4 regions of the Psychrobacillus sp. NPDC093180 genome follow, and region 3 is predicted to be linked to each of the others. Evidence: riboswitches for the same ligand, from Rfam matches in the RefSeq annotation. Region 3 holds a riboswitch; each other region holds the start of a gene.
What was found. A riboswitch is a leader RNA that binds a small molecule or an ion and turns the genes downstream of it on or off. The one in region 3 is predicted to bind S-adenosylmethionine.
Positions count from the first base shown of each region.

Region 1: it holds a riboswitch for S-adenosylmethionine, as region 3 does, so the genes downstream of both, ACIP9W_RS13975 (bifunctional homocysteine S-methyltransferase/methylenetetrahydrofolate reductase) here and ACIP9W_RS14735 (O-acetylhomoserine aminocarboxypropyltransferase/cysteine synthase family protein) in region 3, are expected to answer to the same signal.
Region 2: it holds a riboswitch for S-adenosylmethionine, as region 3 does, so the genes downstream of both, ACIP9W_RS07935 (MetQ/NlpA family ABC transporter substrate-binding protein) here and ACIP9W_RS14735 (O-acetylhomoserine aminocarboxypropyltransferase/cysteine synthase family protein) in region 3, are expected to answer to the same signal.
Region 4: it holds a riboswitch for S-adenosylmethionine, as region 3 does, so the genes downstream of both, ACIP9W_RS10310 (methionine ABC transporter ATP-binding protein) here and ACIP9W_RS14735 (O-acetylhomoserine aminocarboxypropyltransferase/cysteine synthase family protein) in region 3, are expected to answer to the same signal.

Region 1 covers NZ_JBIVOJ010000008.1:230,384-236,005, reverse strand. Annotated here, with positions in the region: gene ACIP9W_RS13975 (bifunctional homocysteine S-methyltransferase/methylenetetrahydrofolate reductase) at 1-1,399, opposite strand, end outside; SAM riboswitch class I at 1,477-1,582, opposite strand; gene ACIP9W_RS13970 (protoporphyrinogen oxidase) at 1,747-3,132, opposite strand; gene kynB (arylformamidase) at 3,321-3,947, opposite strand; gene ACIP9W_RS13960 (sodium-dependent transporter) at 3,950-5,302, opposite strand; gene kynA (tryptophan 2,3-dioxygenase) at 5,321-5,622, opposite strand, start outside.
Region 2 covers NZ_JBIVOJ010000004.1:164,017-169,638, reverse strand. Annotated here, with positions in the region: partial or broken gene ACIP9W_RS07940 (methionine ABC transporter ATP-binding protein) at 1-915, opposite strand, end outside; gene ACIP9W_RS07935 (MetQ/NlpA family ABC transporter substrate-binding protein) at 1,062-1,898, opposite strand; SAM riboswitch class I at 2,026-2,128, opposite strand; gene odhB (2-oxoglutarate dehydrogenase complex dihydrolipoyllysine-residue succinyltransferase) at 2,635-3,858, opposite strand; gene ACIP9W_RS07925 (2-oxoglutarate dehydrogenase E1 component) at 3,892-5,622, opposite strand, start outside.
Region 3 covers NZ_JBIVOJ010000009.1:115,236-120,857, reverse strand. Annotated here, with positions in the region: gene ACIP9W_RS14755 (PaaI family thioesterase) at 1-161, shown strand, start outside; gene ACIP9W_RS14750 (zinc-dependent alcohol dehydrogenase family protein) at 353-1,351, opposite strand; gene ACIP9W_RS14745 (YdcF family protein) at 1,524-2,111, opposite strand; gene ACIP9W_RS14740 (glycerol-3-phosphate acyltransferase) at 2,117-2,761, opposite strand; SAM riboswitch class I at 2,900-3,016, shown strand; gene ACIP9W_RS14735 (O-acetylhomoserine aminocarboxypropyltransferase/cysteine synthase family protein) at 3,135-4,427, shown strand; gene ACIP9W_RS14730 (homoserine dehydrogenase) at 4,507-5,493, shown strand.
Region 4 covers NZ_JBIVOJ010000006.1:51,912-57,533, forward strand. Annotated here, with positions in the region: gene ACIP9W_RS10305 (methionine ABC transporter permease) at 1-666, opposite strand, end outside; gene ACIP9W_RS10310 (methionine ABC transporter ATP-binding protein) at 659-1,684, opposite strand; SAM riboswitch class I at 1,774-1,878, opposite strand; gene ACIP9W_RS10315 (thioredoxin family protein) at 1,920-2,240, opposite strand; gene ACIP9W_RS10320 (toprim domain-containing protein) at 2,252-2,602, opposite strand; gene gcvH (glycine cleavage system protein GcvH) at 2,679-3,059, opposite strand; gene ACIP9W_RS10330 (arsenate reductase family protein) at 3,135-3,497, opposite strand; gene ACIP9W_RS10335 (acyl-CoA dehydrogenase family protein) at 3,581-5,362, opposite strand; gene ACIP9W_RS10340 (acetyl-CoA C-acetyltransferase) at 5,389-5,622, opposite strand, start outside.

The sequences.
Region 1 (5,622 bases), on a different contig from region 3:
ATGCCGCCGCAACAGAGAAGTTTGTTTTTTTTCGAAGCGATTTTCCGGAGAATGAAATTCCTTCATTTAACTGTTTTATTAATTGAATCAATTCCAAACTGGAAACATCATATACGCTTGTAGCACCGGGAAAATCTCCAATTTTTGTTGGGTCTCCTGTTACTGCTAATATGTCATGAATTCCAAGCGCATCAAGCCCCATTAAATGTGATTGAAGCCCAATTAGATTACGATCGCGACAAGTAATATGTGCAAGTGGTCGAATATTATTTTGTAGCTTTAACATCGATCCCATCGCCATATTGCTGATGCGCGGAGAAGCAAGTGAATTATCCGCCATTGTCACTGCGTCAACACCGGCATCATAGAGCTTTGTTGCACCTTCCATAAAAGTTGTCGTATCTAAATGACGCGGTGTGTCTAGTTCTACAATAATAGTCCTTCCATTTTGCGCTTTTTCATGAAGTGGTTCATTGATATTCGGCTCTGCCTCACGGATAATGATTGGCTTTTTAGGAGCTACGACTTTTGTTGTTAACGGGGATAAATGACCAATTCTTTTTTTCGCAGCTTCGATATGCTTTGGTGTCGTCCCACAGCATCCACCGATTAATCGAACCCCTTCTTCACTAAGAAGTAGCGCTGCCTTACCGAAATAATCTGCTTCTGACTCGTATACAATACGGCCGTCTTCTATATCTAACAAACTTGCATTTGGAAAAGCAGAAAGATATGCATTTTTCGGCAGTGTAACCTCCTCTAATGCCTGTATCGTGTGGAATGGCCCTAGATGGCAATTGACACCAACGACATCTGCTCCTAATGTATCCAGCTGTTGCAATGCATCGTTCAACGATAACCCATTTTGTAATATGCCAGGCTCATGCATCGATACTTGGGCTATAATTGGCGTAGTTGTTAATTTTCGTAAGTGCGTAACAGTAGCAGCTAGCTCTTCAAAATCATAATACGTTTCAAGCAATAGTCCATCCGGATCCCCAGAGAGTAAGTGATTCACTTGCTTGTCGACCTTTTGAATGATTTCCTCTAAGCTTACATCACTTTTTCGAATGCCACGAATACCACCGATTGTCCCTAGCACAAACTGTTCACCTGGTGCGGCTGCCTGTTTGGCAATTTGAATTGCCGCTTCATTGATTTCTTTCACACGATTCTCCAGTCCATATCTTGCTAATTTAATCGCATTTGCACCATATGTGTTCGTTTGAATAATATCTGCACCAGCTTTGATATATTCCTGGTGAATCTTTTTAATAATTTCAGGTCTTTGGATATTTAATTCTTCATTGCAATATTCAATTCCATATGAATATAGGAGTGTTCCCATCGCTCCATCTGCCGTTAACATATTTGTTCGTAACTTATCTAATAATCCCACTTGCACCCATCCTTCCTTAAAATAAAAAAACCTTCTTTTTTTAAAAGAAGGCTTCATAAGCATACGAAATGCGTCCCTTCTCATCTTTCAGACTATTAGTTGTCTGCTGGATTTAGCACCTAACCTATTCGGCAGGTTGCTGAAGCTTCACAGGGCCAGTCCCTCAGCTTCTCTTGATAAGAATTCAATATTCAGTTTTCAACAATTAGTGATATCGTACCTTTATTAAACTAAAGCGTCAAGTTAATTTTGAATTTTCTTTACTATATAAATCCCATGGTTTAGTTTCTCAACATGAAAAAAAGTATCCTAAAAAGTACTTTTTAGGACACTCTCATCATTTGTAGCTAAAAATTATTAACAACTAATTCAGCTGTTTCTTTTCCATTTTTAATACATGCCCCTATACCAACACCATAATAAGAGCATCCTGCAAGTATTACATTAGGCAGCTGAAAAGACATCTTATCTCGTAAGGATTTAACCGCTTTCCCATGTTCTAAATGATAATTTGGCATTAAATCATTCCATTTGGTCACTTCTACGACACTCGGTTTCCCATTCAGCTTTAAGCTTTTCTCAATATCTTGCAATGCAATTTGAACTAGTTCTTCTTCACTCATATGTTTCATTTCTTCAAATGCAAGATTCGAGCTTTTATAAAACATACGAACAAGCAAATGACTATTTTCTGATGTATGCTTCCATTTACGACTTGTCCAAGTACATGCATTGCATTTCACATCGCTATTATGAGAAACGATAAAGCCAGTGCCTTCTGCAGGAAGCTGTTCGTCTGGAATGTCAAAACCGAGATAAATGCTTATAAGCGATGAGTTTTTCAGCTTATTAAAATCAGCGTTCAAAACTTCGTTTTGCAATATTCTTTGTGTAACATCGTGCGGAGTTGTTAATATAACGTAATCTGCTTCGATCGACTCATGATTTGCAAAGGAAACCTCATATCGATCGTCCATTTTCTCCACTTTCGTTGTATGTATCCCTTTTAAAATAGTAGCATCACTAAGCTCTTTTTCTAAGCGGTCGATCAAAGCAGAAAGACCATTTTTAAAAGAAATAAATTTTTTATTGGAAGCTGCTTGGAATTTTTCTTTATTGGCTCCTAATCCTTTCATAATGCTACCGTAATCTTCTTTATAGTCTATTAAATATGGTAATGTGGAGGCCAACGTAAGCTTATCTAGATCCCCTGAATATACACCTGATAATACAGGTGCTATTTGTTTTTCGACCAACTCTTTTCCTAAGAAATGCTCTAGGAACGATCCGATTGAGCTGTCTTTTGTAAAGCTTTCATTGGATAGATTAAGATCCTTTAATGCTTCTTCCTTTCCCTCATCGGAAACTAGTGTACTACTTTCTAACGATTCCTCACTCATCGGTATTCCAAACACTGTATCTGCTGGAATGGCATGTAGTTCGTTATTCGTATATATATAAGAAATACCTGTTGCGTTATATACAAGCTCATCTTCCAACTGTAGATCCTCCACTAGAGGTAGTACCTCTTCATGACGTGCAACGATCGAATCTGCTCCTGTTTCCATAATGAACTCTTTTTGCTTTACCGAGTGAATTTTCCCGCCTAAGTATTGATTCGACTCTACCAATACCATTTCCATATCTAGCGCTTTTTCTATTTTAAGTTTTTGCAAATAATGCATTACAGAAAGTCCTGTAATACCTCCGCCTACCACAACTACTTTTTTCAAAATGCTCACTCCTCGTCTAAAATCCGGTGTCACTCACTTCCTCTAGTATAAACACTAAATAATAAATGCGGTATGATTTACGTCACTATTCTTCCCTGTTTCCATTAAAATTCATCCGTAGTTTACCATTTCGTCAAATTTGCAAAAAAAGTCTTCTATCAGCTGATATCGCAAATAGAAGACTTTTCTCATATTGCTCGGATTACAGCTCTTACTGGACTACCATCCGCTCCTTGAATCTTTAATGGCAAAGCAATCAGTTCATAATTGCCAGGTGTTACGTCTTGTAGAAGTAAATTTTCTAAAATATGCACACCATGTCGATAAAGTGCATGATGCGCTGGCAATTGTTTATCATCTAATGCATCAACAGAGGGATGTTCAACCCCTATTAAAAAAATACCTTTTTCTTGCAAGAAAGCACCGATATTTTCTTTTAATATGGGAATTTGTGTTGGAAATTGTTCCTCGTTAACCATTTTAGCAGTTTTCAAAAGTAATCGTTCCACTCCATCTAGTTCAAATGCTTCCAACTCTTCCCTTCCTATTAAATCTAGCCCTGTGACATCTACTACCTTTGCACGTCCAATATAAACATTAATGTCGAGTTGTTCTATTGTCGGCGCGTCGCTGTCAAAGTGAAAGGGTGCATCGGCATGCGTTCCAGTATGTACACTTGTGGTGAAACGACCAATATTAACGGAGCCGGTCTCTTCTTTTGAGTAGGATAGTTCAAATTGAAACGGCGTATCGCCCGGCCATGTTCCGATTTTATGGGAAAAAGGCTGTGAAATATCGATCCATTGTTTTTTCATTGTCATCCTCCTAAAATAGGGCGAAGTGAATAAACCAACACAACTACTATTACAACCGGTACCATCCAGGTCATCAAAAAGCGCCAAGCTGTATAATATCCAGGAGCTAGTGTGCTGCTAAGCTTAAACTCTTCCTCGACTAATACTTTATTCATCTTGTGAATGATAAAAATAGCTATTAACAGATTTCCAAGAGGAAGCATCATATTACTTACTAAAAAATCCGTTGCATCAAAGACGCTTTTTTGAAAGATTGTCACGTCCTTAAGTAAACTGGATGATAATGCGGATGGAATTGATGCAACAAAAATTATTCCTCCTATTATCCAAGTGATCCCTTTACGTGCGTTCTTCCATTTCTCCATAAGTGCAGCAACAATAATTTCGTACATGCTAAAAGAAGATGTCAATGTCGCAAATAAAAACAGAATTAAAAATAACGCTAAAAATACTTCCCCAAAAGGCATTTGACCAAATACTGTTGGCAGTACGATAAAAAGTAATCCTGGTCCTTCCGCTGGCTCATAGCCAAAAGCAAAAACGACAGGAAAAATGGCTAACCCTGCAAGCAACGATACGAAAATATTCATAATGACAACGGACCCCGCAGAATACGGTAAACTTACATCTTTCTTTAAATAAGAGCTATAGGTGACCATACAAGAAAACCCAACAGCTAAGGCAAAAAAGGATTGCCCTAACGCATACAAAATAGATTCCCCTGTCGTCTTCGAAAAGTCGGGGGAAAGAAAAAATTTCACACCTTCCATGGCACCGTCTAGCGTCAACGATCTAATTACGAGTATAAAGAAAAAAATAAATAATAAGGGCATCATTAATTTGTTTGCTTTTTCTATACCATTTTGTACCCCTGAAGAAATAACCCATACGTTTAGTAATGTAAACACAAGCAATCCTACTAACGTAATCCAAGGAGTTCCGATAATTGTGCCAAACAACACATCCGAGCTTGTATTGTCTGTAATGACATTTCCAACAACCGACATGCCGCTGTATATTAATATCCATCCTCCTACCACACTATAAAAAGATAATAAAAGGAAGCATCCAACGACACCAAGCCTCCCAATCCACACCCATGCGCTATGTGGCACTAACTTTTTATAAGCAGTAATCGCTTCTTCGCCAGCTCCTCTTCCAATAATAAACTCAGATATTAACATCGGAAGTCCAATTAATAATGTTAAGCAGACGAAGATTAAAAAGAAAGCACCCCCACCGTTTTGTCCAGTCACATATGGCATTTTCCAGATAGCCCCGAGTCCAATTGCTGCTCCAGCAGAAGACAGGATAAAGCCTAGTTTGGTTGACCATTGTCCTCTATTCGAATTCATATACTTCCTTCTTTCTTCCTAAAGACTAGTTCTCAAATCCCACAGTTCAGGGAAAAAACGATGATCTAGCACTTTACGTAAATAATTCACACCGGATGAACCACCTGTTCCAGTTTTAAACCCAATAATTCGTTCCACTGTTTTCATATGGCGGAAGCGCCATTGCTGTAGCCAGTCCTCCACATCTACGAGTTTTTCTGCTAACTGATACAAATTCCAGTATTTATCTACATTTCGATATACTTCTTTCCATGCATTAGCAACCGACTCATCTCCCCCATAAGTTACGGAATAATCACGGTTCAAAGCAGTTGGGCTAA
Region 2 (5,622 bases), on a different contig from region 3:
TGCAGTTCTGTAATACTGCCAAAAAGAATATTCAAATCTACATTGAATTTTTTAGCAACCTGAGAAATAATTGGTTGACCAGAGCTCACACCTACAAAATCGACTTTTAATATATGACTCCTTCCATTATGAACTTCCATTAAACGATAAACGGATTGTGGTATTTCATCATGTACAACAGAACTTACAAAATTCCGCGCGGTTTCTGTTTGTGGATTTGAAAAGACATCCAGTATATTACCCGATTCAATTACTCGGCCGTTTTCCATCACCGCAATTCGATTACATATTTCTTTTATCACTTCCATTTCATGCGTAATGATGAGTATCGTAATTTTATATTCTTCATTCACTCGTCTTAAAAGCTGCAAAATAGATTTTGTTGTTTGCGGATCCAAGGCGGATGTCGCTTCATCGCAAAGTAATATGGAGGGTTTGGTTACGAGTGCTCGAGCTATCCCAACCCTTTGCTTTTGTCCTCCTGAAAGCTGATCTGGATAACTTTTTATCTTATCCTCTAAGCCAACAAATTGGAGTACTTCCAATACTCTTTGCTCTACTTCTTTTTTCGTATGTTTACTTAATAGAAGAGGCATTGCCACATTCTCATATACTGTTTTCGAATTTAATAGATTAAAATGTTGAAATATCATCCCAATATTTTTCATTTTTCTTTTCTTCTCTCAGTTCTTTTTTAGAAACTTTTTGTAAGTTCTTCCCTTCAATCAAAACTTCTCCTGACGTCGGTGTTTCTAATAGATTTACCGTTCGAATTAATGTGCTCTTACCAGCTCCACTAAATCCAATTACTCCAAATATATCGCCTTTATGAACAGTCAACTCTACATTTTCAAGTGCAGTAATCGTTCGTTTTCCTGAGACGAATGTTTTAGATACTTTGCGAAATTCAATCATTCAGTTTCCTCCTTACATTGAAATGCTATAGTTTGCAATATTACTCGTACGTCTCTACTAATTTCCTTTCTCTTCTCTTCGTTCAAATCAGAAGATAATAGTGTGGGATTATCCGCAAATTCAGAAGACGTTGTTTCTGAATGATGTTAAAATGCTGGTACAACAGCCCCTTCATATTTCTCTAAAATGAATTCTCTTACTTTTTCCGTTGTTAACGCTGCAGCAATTTTTTGTATAGCTTCGTCATTTTGATTGTCCTTTCTAGAAACTAAAATATTCACATATGGAGATTCATTTCCTTCGATGATTAGTGCATCTTCTAATGGTTTGAACCCTCCCTCTAATGCATAGTTTGTATTAATAGCTGCAATGTCAACGTCATCCAACGCTCTTACTAGTAATGGTCCATCAATATCAACAAACTCTAAGTTCTTTTCATTTTTTGTAATATCTTGAACTGTGTACGAACCTTCCACATCCGTAGCAAGCTCAATTATTCCATTTTCCGCAAATAAGAGTAATGCTCTGGAAAAGTTAACCGGGTCGTTTGGTACAGCGACTTTTGCCCCTTCATCTAATTGAGTGATATCATCAATTTTCTTGGAGTAAACACCGAAAGGTTCTATATGAACTCCTTGTACGTTTACAAGATCAATACCACTATCCTTATTGACTTGCTCTAAAAATGGTGTGTGTTGAAAGAAGTTTGCATCTAAGTCACCATCAGCGGTTGATTGGTTCGTTTGTATACCATCTTGTGTGATAATAATATCTAACTCAATTCCCTCTGCTTTTAAATCATCTGAAATATGTTGCAAAATCTCTGCATGAGGAGTTGTTGAAGCACTGATTTTAACCTTTGTTAGTTCTTCATTACTTTTCGTATCACCTTTTACACTAGAAGTAACTTCCTCACTAGAACCACAAGCCGCTAAAAGCAAGACAAACAAAGATAAAATTGACCATGCCATCCATTTTTTCATCCAAACTCTCTCCTTTTCTTTATCTTATTAATTTGATTAAACTTATTAATATACTTGGTATTAAGTCATTAAAAAAACCCCTTTCAGATTATGAGAACTGAAGAGGTACATTAGAAAATCTAACCTCTTCTCATCTTTCGAATTTAATCGGTGGATTTAGCACAGTTTTGCAGTTGCAATCTGTTGCTGAAGCTTCGCAGGGCCATTCCCTCAGCTTCTCTTGATAAGAAGAATTTCATATGAAATTTTATTTAACTATACATAACACAATATTATAAGTCAATACTTTTTATTCAAAAAATAAAATATTAGGAATATTTAATGTTTGTGGAGTGGAATCATAAATATATAGAGACACAGAACAAAAGCACTAAAGCACCTATCTTTGGCGTGCTTTATCAAATGTGAACAATGATTGGAATGACACACATAATAGAGAAAATGCGTCTTAGGGAGATACAGAAATAGCAATTGATTTCCGCTCCAGGCAGATGCGTAGTGGCGGTGAAAGCTCATCGCTAACCCTGGGGAAAGCTTCCGCCCTGAAGCGAAAAACCTACTGGACACTTAACAGCACATTCTTATGACGCATTATCCCTTTATAACATACAAGGTGAAAATCTCCATAACTAATGTTACTAGAAAAATGTTACCCATGTATCTAAATTTTTGTAGTTTCCCAAGTAGTAAAAAAAGTGCAGATACTCACATAATGAGTATCTGCACTATTCACATTTTATGAATTTAACATTAAATCTTCCGGGTTTTCAAGAAGCTCTTTTACCATTTTTAAGAATCCAACTGAGTCTTTTCCATCGATTACACGGTGATCATAAGATAATGCTACATACATCATCGGACGAATTTGCACTTCATCACCAACAGCGATTGGACGCTTTTGAATTGTGTGCATTCCTAGGATACCAACCTGTGTTCCGTTTAGAATCGGTGTAGAAAGTAGTGATCCGAATACGCCACCGTTTGTAATTGTAAATGATCCGCCTGCCATATCAGAAAGCGCTAATTTGTTATCACGAGCCTTTTTAGCAAGTTCTCCAATATTTCCTTCGATTTCAGCAAAGTTTTTACGATCAGCATCACGAACGATCGGCACTACTAAACCGCCTTCTGTTGATACAGCGATCCCGATATCGTAGAAGTTGTTTTTCACAATATCTGTTCCATCAATTTGTGAATTTACATAAGGATATTTCTTAAGAGCAGCAACTACAGCTTTTGTAAAGAATGACATAAATCCAAGACGCACATCGTTTTGCTCAAAGAATTGGTCTTTCTTGCGTGAACGTAAAGCCATTACATTAGTCATATCGATTTCATTGAAAGTTGTAAGCATTGCCGTGTTTTGTTTTACTTCTAGTAAACGAGAAGCAATTGTTTGACGACGACGAGACATTTTCTCGCGAGTAGTACGGCCATCGTCTTCTTTTGGTGCAGTAGCTGCAGGCGCCGGTGCTGCTTTTGGTGCTGGTGCAGAACCATGTGCTGCAACGTCTTGTACACGAACACGTCCCATTGGATCAACTGGTGAAATTTCACTTAAGTTAATACCTTTCTCACGAGCTAGTTTACGAGCTGCTGGGCTTGCAATTGTGCGATCCTGCTCAGATGAAGTTTCTTCTACTACAGGAGCTGCTGCCGCTTGAGGTGCCGCCGCCGGTGTAGCTTCTGCCTCTGGTGCTTTTGGTGCAGCTGCTGCTGCTCCTGAACCTGCTCCAACTACAGCAATTACTTGACCTACTTGAACTGTATCACCTTCAGCAGCAAGTAACTCACTAACAACTCCAGCTTCCTCTGAAATTACTTCGACATTAACTTTATCTGTTTCAAGCTCAACGATGAACTCACCTTTTTCTACTGTATCACCCGGTTGTTTTAACCATTGCGCAATAGTACCTTCTGTAATCGATTCTGCTAATTCTGGAACAATAATTTCTGCCACTTGAATTTCCTCCTCTGACTATCCTAGCTTCTCTTATAAACTTTTTAATGCTTCATCAATGATTCGTGCTTGTTCTACCTTGTAAGTATCTCCATCGCCTTCAGCTGGACTGGAACGATGTACACGACCTACATATGTGATCTCTTTGCCATCCGCAATTTCCAGTAAATATGGAAGTGCGAAATTCCATGAACCCATGTTTTCAGGCTCTTCTTGTGCCCAAGCAAGCTGTTTCACATTCGGATAACGTTCGACAATTGCTTGAATCTTTTCTTTAGGGAATGGGTAAAGCTGTTCTACACGTACAATGTGTAAGTGATCGTAACCTTCTCCATCTTTTACTTTGTCTGCTAAATCGATTGCCAATTTACCACTTGCAAAGATGATTTTCTCTACTGTTTTAGCGTCTTTACCAAGACCTGGTTGTTCCATTACTGTTTCAAATTGACCAGCAGTTAGTTCGGCAACATCTGCCCCAACTAGTGGATGACGTAACAGCGATTTTGGAGACACAATGATTAAAGGACGAATTGCATCCTCTTTTAACATTTTAGCTTGTCTGCGTAAAATATGGAAATAGTTTGCCGCACTTGAAAGATTAGCTACCGTCCAGTTATTTTCAGCAGCTAACTGTAAATAACGTTCTAGACGCGCGCTTGAATGCTCTGCCCCTTGACCCTCAGCAGCATGAGGTAATAACATAACAAGACCTGATTTTAATCCCCATTTGGATCTTGCAGCACTTATAAAGTTATCGAACATAACTTGCGCCATATTCGCAAAATCTCCATATTGAGCTTCCCAAATAGATAAGGAGTTTGGATCCTCTAAATTGTATCCGAATTCATAACCTAGAATAGCAGCTTCTGTTAATGGACTGTTATGAACAACAAAAGAAGCTTTTGCGTCACTAATGGCATGAATTGGCGTTAATTCTGCACCAGTTTTTTCATCGTGTAGCACTAAGTGTCTATGTGAGAAAGTACCACGCTGAGCATCTTGGCCAGTTAAACGAATGGAGTTTCCATCTTGCAAAATCGTAGCAAAGGCAAGCGTTTCTGCATGACCCCAGTCAATCTTCCCTTTACCTTTAAATGGCTCTTCACGACGTTTTAAAATTTTTGCTAATTTTTTAAATGCTGTAAACTCGGCAGGCCAAGTAAGAAGCTCTTCATTTATTTTTGCAAGCTTGCTTTCTTCTACCCCAGTTTGCAGTTCCGGCATTCCATTTAAAACTACTTCTGGGATAACGATATCATGAGCAGTAGTTGGAGGAAGCTCTTTTACACGGTCATAAGCCGCTTGCATTCCACTGAAAATCGATTCATCTAAAGTTTTTACATCAGCTGTTTCGATTAACTTTTCCTCTACTAGTTGTTGTCCATAAAGTTCTCTAACTGTTGGATGCTTATGAACTTTATGGTACATAGTTGGGTTCGTTACTAGTGGTTCATCCATTTCGTTATGTCCATAACGACGGTAACCTAATAGATCAATCACAATGTCTTTTTCAAATTTTTGGCGATACTCATGCGCAATTTCTGCCACAGCAAGAACTGCCTCTGGATCATCTGCATTTACGTGTATAATAGGTACTTCATATCCTTTAGCTGGATCCGAAGAATAATGTGTTGAACGTGAATCATAATGTTCCGTCGTAAATCCAATCATATTATTTGCAATAATATGGATAGATCCTCCTGTTTGGAAACCACGTATACGGCTATAGTTCAATACTTCTGTTACAACACCTTGACCTGGAAA
Region 3 (5,622 bases):
TGGAAGTGAAGTTTGTAAATAGTGTCTTCGAAGGAACAACTGAAATAATTGGTGAGCTTATACATCGCTCGGACCATACAGCAATTTTAAATGGCAAAGTAATCGACGATCAAGGAAATTTAATAGCCTACAGCACAGCGACATTCAGACTTTACTCTTAAGCAAAACTAACTCTGAAATAATAAGAGTTATTTTCAAGACGGAATGCATACGAACAAAGAACTACAAAAAGAATGGAACGAATACGGAAAAACTATTAGACCAGTGGATGGATAAATTGCAGCCATATGGGGAGAAGGGGTATCATACAAAAAAAGCTTCCGAATAACGGAAGCTTTTTTCAACAATAATATTACCAATCATTTTTCAAAACAATTTTTCCTATTGCCTTACCTGACTCCATATACTCATGGGCTTTGGAGACTTTATCAAATGTAAAAACTTTGGAATCTAATAGCGGACGCAGCTTTCCTTCCTCGACCACCTTAGCAACCTTCTTCAAAATTTCACCATTATGTTTATGCAATTCTTTGTTTAATATTTTCAACAACATAAAAGTAATATGGAGGGAAAGTCCCTTCGAGTGCATAGGGGAGAGGTCATGAGTCGAACGAGCGGCGATGGCTGTTACTGTTCCATGTAGTGCTGCCGCCTCAAAAGAGCGATCAAGGTTTTTACCTCCCACAGTGTCAAAGACGAGGTCAAATCCTTTCCCGTTAGTATATTTTTGTACATAATCGTTAACGCTTTCTTCTCGATAATTTATCGTTACATCTGCACCAAGGCGAGTGCCAATCTCCAGCTTTTCTTTTGAAGAAGCAGCTGTGTAGACTGTTGCTCCTGCCCATTTGGCTAGTTGAATGGCGACGTGCCCGACGCCTCCAGTAGCTCCGTGAATTAGGATGTCTTGCCCAGGTACTAGCTTTGCACGATTAAATAATGCTTCCCAAGCGGTGATGGAAACCAGTGGTAAAGCCGCGGCTTCTTCCATCGTCAAATTTTTCGGCTTATGAGCAAGTAGGTCAACATCTGCCAGCATAAACTCAGCAAGAGCACCACCAGACGTCCCTTTAAATCCACCCGCACATCCAAACACTTCATCGCCAATTTTAAAATCGGTCACTCCTTCACCTACTGCACAGACCAAACCAGCCACATCTCCGTGTAATACTGCTGGAAATGTCGGTGCTACGGCTGGAACTGCACCAGCTCGGACTTTCGTATCAATAGGATTAACACTTGTAGCCTTTACTTGAACAAGTACATGTCCAGGTTGTAGCTCAGGTTTTGAAATCTCCTTATACTGAAATACAGATGGTTCGCCGAAAGCTTGGATAATTTGTGATTTCACACTTGTCACTCCTTATTATTTGTTTTACCTGATAAGAGAGAGGTCAACGTCAAATTCTAAAAAAAGAAAAGTGAAAATTTTTAGTCTTCACCTTCAAAATCAATGATACTTTATATAATTTTAAATTAATAGTTTCGGATACGACCAAAAAACTCCGTCTAGAAGCCCGGAGTTATTTCCCAACAATATAAGTCTTCAAAAGCGCAGCCCTTTCACGCAACCGCACTTTTGCCTCCACCACTTCCGGCGTTTCCGCAGCGACAACATCCGTATTCCAACCGAGTTTACTAGCAAGTATTTTCGCCCGATGTAAATGATAATCACTCGTAATAATTGTTACTGAATCCACCTCTTCTGGTAGTAGCTCCTGCGAAAACTTTAAGTTTTCATAAGTAGAGGTTGACTGTTTTTCCACGATAATTCGCTCTTCGGCTACCCCATTTTCCAAAAGAAAATTTTTCATAACAATCGCTTCCTCGATATCTTCATCGGGACCTTGTCCGCCAGATACAACAAGCTTCACATGGGGATGCTCTATAGCATATGCTAGCGCCGCTTCCAAACGGTAATGAAGTGAAAGGGAAGGGACATTTCCTTTCTTCACTTTTGCGCCAAGCACGATGGCGTATTCATTGGATCCATCTGCTTTTGGCTCTAAACCGTCATCTAGCCATTTATTCGTCACCATCCACATACCAAATCCGCCTGAAACAACTACTAGTAAAGGAATAAGCACGATCCACCTCATTTTTCTCTTCATTGCATTCACACGGACGGCTTCTTTTTCTTCAAGAAGGCGGATATTCTTGGTTCTTCTTTACGGACTAGACGACGAAAATTTTCGATATGTAAAACAACAGCCATGATAAATAAAAAACCAGCTATAGCAATAGGTGCTGCTCCCTCTGCAAACCAAATGGAAGCAACGATAAATACTGCATAAAAGACAAATACACCAATCAATAAAAAATCCGTTAAAAAAGTCGTACCTATTAATAATAAAAGTCCGATAAGTCCAATTGGCCAATAAATAGCAAATAAAATACCAATAATCGAAGCAGTCCCTTTTCCACCTTTAAATCCAGTATAAACCGGGAAATTATGTCCTAAAATAACAGCAGCCCCAGCTAAATAAAGCAATAAATCCTGTTCCACAGCGGAAAAATTACCGTATTGCGATAGGCAAAAGCGAATGCCGATAATAACGAGAACACCTTTTAAAATATCAATTAGAGCAACTAGAATACCATACTTCATCCCTAGGACAATTGCCGCATTGGAAGCGCCAGAGTTTTTAAGCCCTTCTTTCTTTATGTTGACACCACTAATAATTTGCGCAACTTTCGAACCGTGGATTGCTCCGATTAGGTAGCTAATAATTAATATAGTCAAAATCCAAACTGCCATCATATCACCTCCGAGTCTAATAACTACAATACATTAAACGTTCAACTATCAAAGAAGTTTCAGAATTTTTTAGAAAAACACTTGACGAACAGATTCATAGAATCTTATACTTTGTATCAAGATGGAAAACTAAATCAAATACTCTTATCAAGAGTGGCGGAGGGAATAGGCCCTGCGATGCCCGGCAACCACCGAGTTCTAAACTCGGAAAGGTGCTAATTCCTACAAATTCATTTACGTGAATTTGGAAGATAAGAGGAGGAACATGCGAAACTGCACCCCTCTTCTTAATCGAAGTGGGGTTTTTGTTTGTCCTAAAAATCTTTCCCCGTTTCCCAATGCGTCCATCTAAACTATTTTCTAGGAGGAATTCAAAATGACAAATCTTCAAAAAGAAACAGTTCTTTTGCATGGCGGTCAGCAACCAGATCCAGTAACAGGTTCTCGAGCGGTACCTATTCACAAAACGACTTCTTACGTGTTCCGCGATACGGAGCATGCACAAAATCTTTTTGCATTAAAAGAAACGGGTAATATTTACTCTCGTATTATGAATCCGACTGTCGATGTTTTTGAACAACGAGTTGCGCTTCTTGAAGGTGGAACAGCAGCAGTTGCAGTATCTTCGGGTATGGCAGCCATTGCATTCTCGATTTTGAATATTGCGGGAGCAGGGGACGAAATAATTGCAGCAGAAAACTTATACGGCGGTACATTTAATTTATTCGCACATACATTGCCTCGTTACGGCATTACGGTAAAATTCGTGGATGCCAATAATCCGGAAAACTTCCGAGCTGCAGTAACGGATAAAACAAAAGGCTTCTTTGCGGAAACGATTGGAAACCCAAGCTTAAACATACTAGATATAGAAAAAGTGGGAGCTATCGCGAATGAAGTAGGAGTTCCGCTTTTAATAGATAACACATTTGCGACTCCATATGGAACGAACCCGATTAAGCATGGTGCTCATGTTGTAATCCATTCAGCTACGAAATGGATTGGTGGACATGGAACAACGATTGGTGGAATTGTAGTAGACGGAGGAAACTTCGACTGGAATTCTGATAAGTTCCCTGGGTTTACAGAGCCGGACGTAACATATCACGGGTTACGTTATGGGATCGATGTACCGAACGTAGCTTTTGCGATTAAATTACGTGTACAGCTTTTACGTGATTTCGGTCCTTCATTAAGTCCAGAAGCCGCTTTTTCATTTTTACAAGGGTTAGAAACGCTGCATCTTCGAGTGCCTAAACACAACGAAAACGCACAAAAAATTGCAGAGTTCTTAGTGAACCACGAAGGTGTAGAATGGGTGAACTATTTGGGATTGGAAGATCATCCTTCTCATGAACTGGCGAAAAAGTATTTACAAAACGGCTTCGGCTCTATTTTAAACTTTGGTGTAAAAGGTGGAAAAGAAGCAGGGCGACGTATTATTGATAATATTGAAATTTGGTCGCATGTAGCAAATGTTGGAGATGCAAAATCATTAATTATTCACCCAGCATCTACAACACATCAACAGCTAACACCAGAAGATTTAGTGAAAACAGGTGTTACAGAGGATCTAATCCGCTTGTCTGTTGGGTTAGAGGCGGTAGAGGACTTACAAAATGCTTTGGATAAAGTACTTGTGGAAAAAACAAATGTCCTCTCTAGATAGAATTTTGTTGTTAATTGGGCTGAAATAGTCTACAATATGTAAAAAGCTCAATTGTGCAGATTTAGTTGGAGGAGAAAGTATGGCGAAAATAAAAGCAGCAATCTTAGGTTTTGGAACAGTCGGCCAAGGGATCTATCATATTGTCAATGAAAAAAAAGAAGACTTAAAAAAATCGCTAGGATTGGATATTGAAATTAGCGCTATTCTTGTCAATAACTTAGCAAAAGAAAGAATAGCAACCCCTGGTGTGCTAGTGACAGATAACTTCGAGGACATTATTAATATTCCAGGTTTACAAGTAGTTTTTGAAGCGATTGTCAATGAAGAACCAGCGTATAGCTATTTATGTCGAGCAATCGATAAAGGATGTCATGTCATTACAGCAAATAAAGTGATGTTCTCCAAATACAGCATTCCCCTACAAGAGCGTGCCAAATCACGTGGTGTATTTGTCGGGTATGAAGCAACTACAGCTGGTGGAGTTCCTGTTATTAAAACATTGAAAAATTTGCTTCAAGTCAATTCCGTGAAGAAAATTCAAGGGATTTTAAATGGAACGTCGAATTACATCTTAACGCAAATGCGTTTAGATGAATGCCAGTTTGAAGAGGCTTTAAAAGAAGCACAGCTTCTTGGATATGCTGAAGCAGATCCATATAATGACGTCTCTGGTCAAGATGCATTCCGTAAACTAATGATTTTAAGTGCGCTTGCTTTTGGTAAACAGCCAAACTGGAGCGATGTAAAAGTAGTTGGAATTGATGAAATTTCACTAGAGGATGTTAGAAAAGCAAAACTAGAAGGACTTCGTTATCGCCATGTCGCAGAAATCGAACAAGACGAAAATGGAGAGCTATTTGCATCGGTTGGACCGCAACTTGTAGGTCCGGATCATCCTTTATATGCGATAGAGGGAGTAAACAACGCTGTATCATTAGATACAAATTATATCGGCACACTGACATTAGTAGGACCTGGAGCGGGAATGTATCCAACTGCAAGTGTCATGGTAGAAGACTACGCAGAAATTATTGGTAAGCGAGCAGGATTTTTTATTACTATTTAAAAAACAAAAGCGCAAGCGCCTATGTCTGCCCCGACAGGCAAATGGGGAAAAGCGAGGAGGCAGCTCCTCAGCCACCACAGCTTTTTCACATTTGACCCCGAGGGGCAAGGCGCTGGAGTCTGGACGGAG
Region 4 (5,622 bases), on a different contig from region 3:
ACGTTTGTCAATCTTCGTCGTCACCATGTCTCCAATCCATTGAATAATGAACACAAGAATTAATATTAAAATCGTAGCCATTAAGGTGACATCCGTTCTATTTCGTTGGAAGCCATCTAGAAACGCGAGTGTTCCTAAACCACCGGCACCAATTATTCCTGCCATCGCTGTATAGCCAACGAGCGAAATACAAGTGACTGTAATTCCCGAAACTAGGGCTGGCAATGATTCAGGAAGGAGAACCTTCCATATAATAGTAGAAGTCTTTGCCCCCATTGATCTTGCCGCTTCTAAAACACCTTTATCAATTTCTCGTAAACCGATTAATACCATTCGTGCATAGAACGGAGCTGCTCCAATTACTAGAGCTGGGAAAGCTGCGTTTGGGCCACGAATTGTATCAAGTAGTAATTTCGTAAAAGGAATAAGCAAAATGATTAAAATAATAAAAGGGATAGATCTGAAAATATTAACTATAGCCCCTGTTAACCAATTCGCTAATTTATTTGCCCATGCTTGATGTGGACTTGTTAAAAATAATAGTAGCCCAAGTGCTAAACCAAAAATTGCAGTTAAGATAGTGGAAACTGCTGTCATATATAATGTCTCTAGTGCTGCTTCCCACATTTTAGGCCAATCAACATTCGGAAAAAGCGTATTAATCATTGTTGATCACCTCTGTACTTACTTTCTGTTCATGTATAAATCGTATTGCTTCATCGACGGCTAATGCGTCGCCATCTATTTGAAGAATTAATGTCCCAAATGCACCACTTTTTGTATGCGAAATATTTCCTTGCACGATATTTACTTCTAGCTCGAATTGTTTGATTAGCCTAGAAAGTATTGGTTGCTCTGTTTGTTCTCCTACAAAAGTGAGTTTGATTAACTTACCGTTTGGATATATATCCACTAAATTTTGTATCGTTTGCATTGTTTGCGTCGGTTCAGAAACTTGCGAAACAAATCGTTTTGTTATAGGTCGTTGTGGATTTTGGAAGACTTCTAGCACATCCCCTTCTTCTACAACTCGTCCACCTTCCATAACTGCCACTCGATTACAAATCTTTTGAATGACTTGCATTTCGTGAGTGATCAATACAATGGTTAAACCAAGTTTCTCGTTGATACTAACTAATAAATCTAAAATAGCGTCCGTTGTTTCTGGATCCAGTGCAGATGTCGCCTCATCACAGAGTAGAACTTCTGGACGATTTGCCAATGCACGAGCAATTCCTACACGCTGTTTCTGCCCGCCTGATAGTTGTGAAGGATAATAATTTCCTCTTCCCTCTAATCCCACAAGTTCAATCAATTCATTAACACGCGCTACTCGTTGATCCTTTGGAACCCCAGCAATTTCAAGCGGGAATGCAATATTTTCTGCAACTGTTCGGGACCATAACAGATTAAAATGTTGGAAAATCATACTTACCTTATGTCGAACTTGACGAAGCTTTTCCTCATTTATCGATGTAATTTCTTTTCCGTTCACAATAATTTGTCCAGCAGTTGGTTTCTCTAATCCATTTAGCAAACGGATCATTGTACTTTTTCCAGCACCACTATATCCAATAATGCCGAAAATTTCGCCTTGCTTTATATCAAGATTTACATCATCAACAGCAATTATCGTACCTAGTTTCGTTTTAAACTTCTTCGAAACATCTTTTAAACTTATCATGTAAATCTCACACCTTCCAATATTAAAAAATCCCTTCTGCAAAAGAGCAGAAGGGAAGTAAGTTATCCATCGAAAAGAACTTATCCATTCTCTCATTTCCCAAAGCGTTTGCTTTGTGTGATTTGGCACCATTTCATTTACATGACGGTTGCCGGGCTTCGTAGGGCACTTCCCTCCACCACTCTTAATAAGAGTAATACTATTTAATTGGTAAAGCTCAGTAAGAAGTATACTATCACATGATCGCTTGATCGTCAATATTTTTTATTGTTTCTAGCAGAAAAGGAACGGATTGAAAAGCATATATTTTTTTATATACGCGTCCCTTTTTGGCGATCAGTAAGCATGGGACGCTTTCTATTTCATATTCCATTGCCAGGCTTTCGAGGTAATTTATATTTGCTTGGCCTACTGGATTTGGCACTAATACGTCGATCACTTGCATCATCTTGCTTGCCACCATGCATGTACCGCACATCGGTGTATAAAGATAGAATAATGAAAGCTCGTTGTTATTTTTGTAATGCTCCCATTGTTCACGCGTCCATTCATTCACAAAACATCATCCTAAAGTAAAAATTCTTTTTTCACTTTAATATTAACACGTTTCAATATAGAAGCCAAAACTTTGAAAGGGGTATTTGCGACTTCACAATACATCGGATTTGTGTATAGATGAATTGCTTCTGGATATTCTTTTCGGACGATTGAACGTATTTGCTCACCTGATTTATCTGCATCTAAAAAAGCATAGATCGGCAAGTCATCATATGGGCTTAAGATTTCCTCTAGCTTTACATTGGAGATTGTACCATTTGTACAAATAATTTCTGGGGATTCATCAAGAAGTCGCAAAAGCTGAAGCTTATCCGACCTTCCTTCGACGAGAATTACTTTTTCACTAAATACATTAGCCAATTAGCTTCTCTCCCTAATCTTCATCGTTAACTCAGTATATGAAAAAAACGCCGACAATTAACCGGCGTTTTAATTATTATTCTGAAATTAATTCTTCATATTGGTCAGCAGTTAATAAACCATCGATTTCTGAAGCATTTGATGGCTCAACAACGATCATCCATGCATTTTCATACGGAGATTCGTTTACAAATTCAGGGCTATCTTCTAGCTCACTGTTCACTTCAACCACTTTTCCGCTAATTGGAGCATAAAGTTCTGAAACAGTTTTTACTGATTCCACACTACCGAATGGGTCTCCTGCTTTAATATCGTCTCCCACTTGTGGAAGCTCGACAAACACGATATCCCCAAGCTCAGATTGCGCAAAATGAGTAATACCGATACGTGCATTTCCACCTTCTGTTTTTACCCATTCATGTTCTTCTGAGTATTTCAAATCTTTTGGTGTGCTCATAAATTATACCCCTCTCAAATAAGTTATATATTCATCTATAATATTCACACATTTTTATAGTAAAAACAAGCTACTTTAGTTGTTTGACCAAATTTGTTCAAACTCTTCTTCTTTAAAACCAAGCGTCAACTGCTTACCATCAAAAACAAGTGGTCGTTTCACAAGCATCCCATCGAATACTAGCGTTTCGATTTGTTCTGCCTCTGTCATATTCGGTAACTTTTCCTTTAATTGTAACTCTCTATATTTTGTACCACTCGTATTAAAAAGTTTCTTTAATTCGATATTCGTTTTTTCTAGTATTTCTTTTACTAATTCTTTTGTGGGAGGGTCCTCCACAATGTGATGATATGTAAATTCTACATCTTTGTCCTTCAACCACTTACTCGCTTTATTACATGAACTACATTTAGGATAACCAAAAAATTGTATTGTCATTACTTCTCACCTTTTTTCTTTTTATCATATCAAAAAAAACGATGAACCGCACTTTGCGTCCATCGTTTTTTGTATGGTGCTAATTAAACGACATATTTCTCTGCATCAATCAATTTAACGGATGCTTCGCGTTTTTTAGCGATAACATTGTAAGGTGTGTTGCGTGTTAGTTTACGAAGTGCAGAAAGCATCATACGTAATGTATCGCCTTCTACAGATGCGATGAGCGTTTCTTTCGCATCCTTTTCAATTGCTTCGAATGCTTCTTGGCAGAAAATTTGTGTGTAAAGCAGTTTTTGGTTCGCTTTTTCTACTCCATTACGTGCAATCGCTTTTTCCGTACGTAGAAGAGCCGATTCCATTGCAAATAAGTTATTTGCGATATTTGCAATGTTCACAAGTACTTCTTGTTCTGCTTCTAGTTTAGTACCAAAACGCTGTGCTGCAAGACCAGCTGCTAGCAAACCAATTTTCTTCGCATTTGCTACTAATACTTTTTCTTGCGCTAATGGCGCATCACTTACCTCTTCAGGCATCATCATAAGTAGCTCTTCCTGTAAGCTTTGTGCTTTTTGAAGAAGTGGTAATTCGCCTTTCATTGCTTTTTTAAGGAAAGTGCCTGGAACGATTAGTCGGTTAATTTCATTGGTTCCTTCGAAAATACGGTTAATACGGGAGTCACGGTAAATACGCTCTACTTCGTATTCTTGCATGAAACCATATCCGCCATGTAGTTGCACAGCTTCATCCGCAATATAATCCAATACTTCTGAACCTACTACTTTGTTGATAGAGCATTCAATTGCGTATTCTGCGATAGATGCTGCAATCGCTTTGCCATCTTTTTGTTCTTCTACACTCAACTGACTCATACGCTCTTCAAAATATCCCACAGTGCGGTAGATTAAGCTTTCTGTCGCATATAATTTCGAAGCCATTGTCGCTAATTTTTGTTTCGTTAAATTAAAAGAAGAAATAGGCGTTTTAAATTGTTGACGTTGATTAGAATAAGAAATTGCTAATTCTAGTGCACGTTTAGAACCTCCAACAGTTCCAACTCCTAGTTTATAACGACCAATATTTAAAATATTGAAGGCAATGACGTGACCACGGCCAATCTCCCCTAGTAAGTTCTCTACTGGTACTTGGGCATCTTGTAAAATAAGTGTGCGAGTGGAAGACGATTTAATCCCCATTTTCTTTTCTTCTGCTCCAACAGAAACGCCTGGGAATTCACGCTCTACGATAAAAGCAGAGAATTTGTCCCCATCCACTTTTGCGTAAACAACAAATACATCTGCAAAGCCTGCATTCGTAATCCATTGCTTTTCTCCATTTAAAATATAGTGCGTGCCTTCTGCGTTTAACTTTGCAGTAGTTTTCGCTCCTAATGCATCGGAACCAGAACCTGGCTCTGTAAGTGCATATGCAGAAATTTTGTCTCCAGAAGCAGAGTTTGGTAAGTATTTTTGTTTTTGCTCTTCATTACCAAAAAGGACGATTGGTAAAGTTCCGATTCCTACATGGGCACCGTGTGTAATCGAAAAACCACCAGCTACAGATAATTTCTCCGCAATTAGTGCAGAAGAAATTTTATCTAATGCAATCCCGCCGTACTCTTCTGGAATATCTGCTGCCAGTAAGCCTAGATCACCTGCAGATTTAAGTAATCGAACCGAATGCTCGAACTCGTGATTTTCTAATTTTTCTACTACTGGTAATACTTCATTTGAGACAAAGTCTTCCGCAGTTTTCGCAATCATTTTTTGCTCATCTGTAAAATCCTCTGGTGTGAAAATACGATTTGCATCCACGTCTTCTACTAAAAAGCTTCCACCTTTAATCATTTGTTTTACTTCCGTCATGTTAAATTCCCCCTTGAAAAGTTTGGTTATAGCAGTTCGAACACTCCGGCAGCTCCCATTCCCCCACCGATACACATCGTTACAACACCGAATTGTTTTCCTTGTCGTTTTAATTCACTCATCATTTTTAATGTTAGAATAGTACCTGTAGCCCCAAGCGGATGACCAAGGGCAATTGCTCCCCCATTTACATTTACTTTATCTAGATCAATTCCTAAATGACGCACCACTTGGATGGATTGAGAAGCGAACGCTTCATT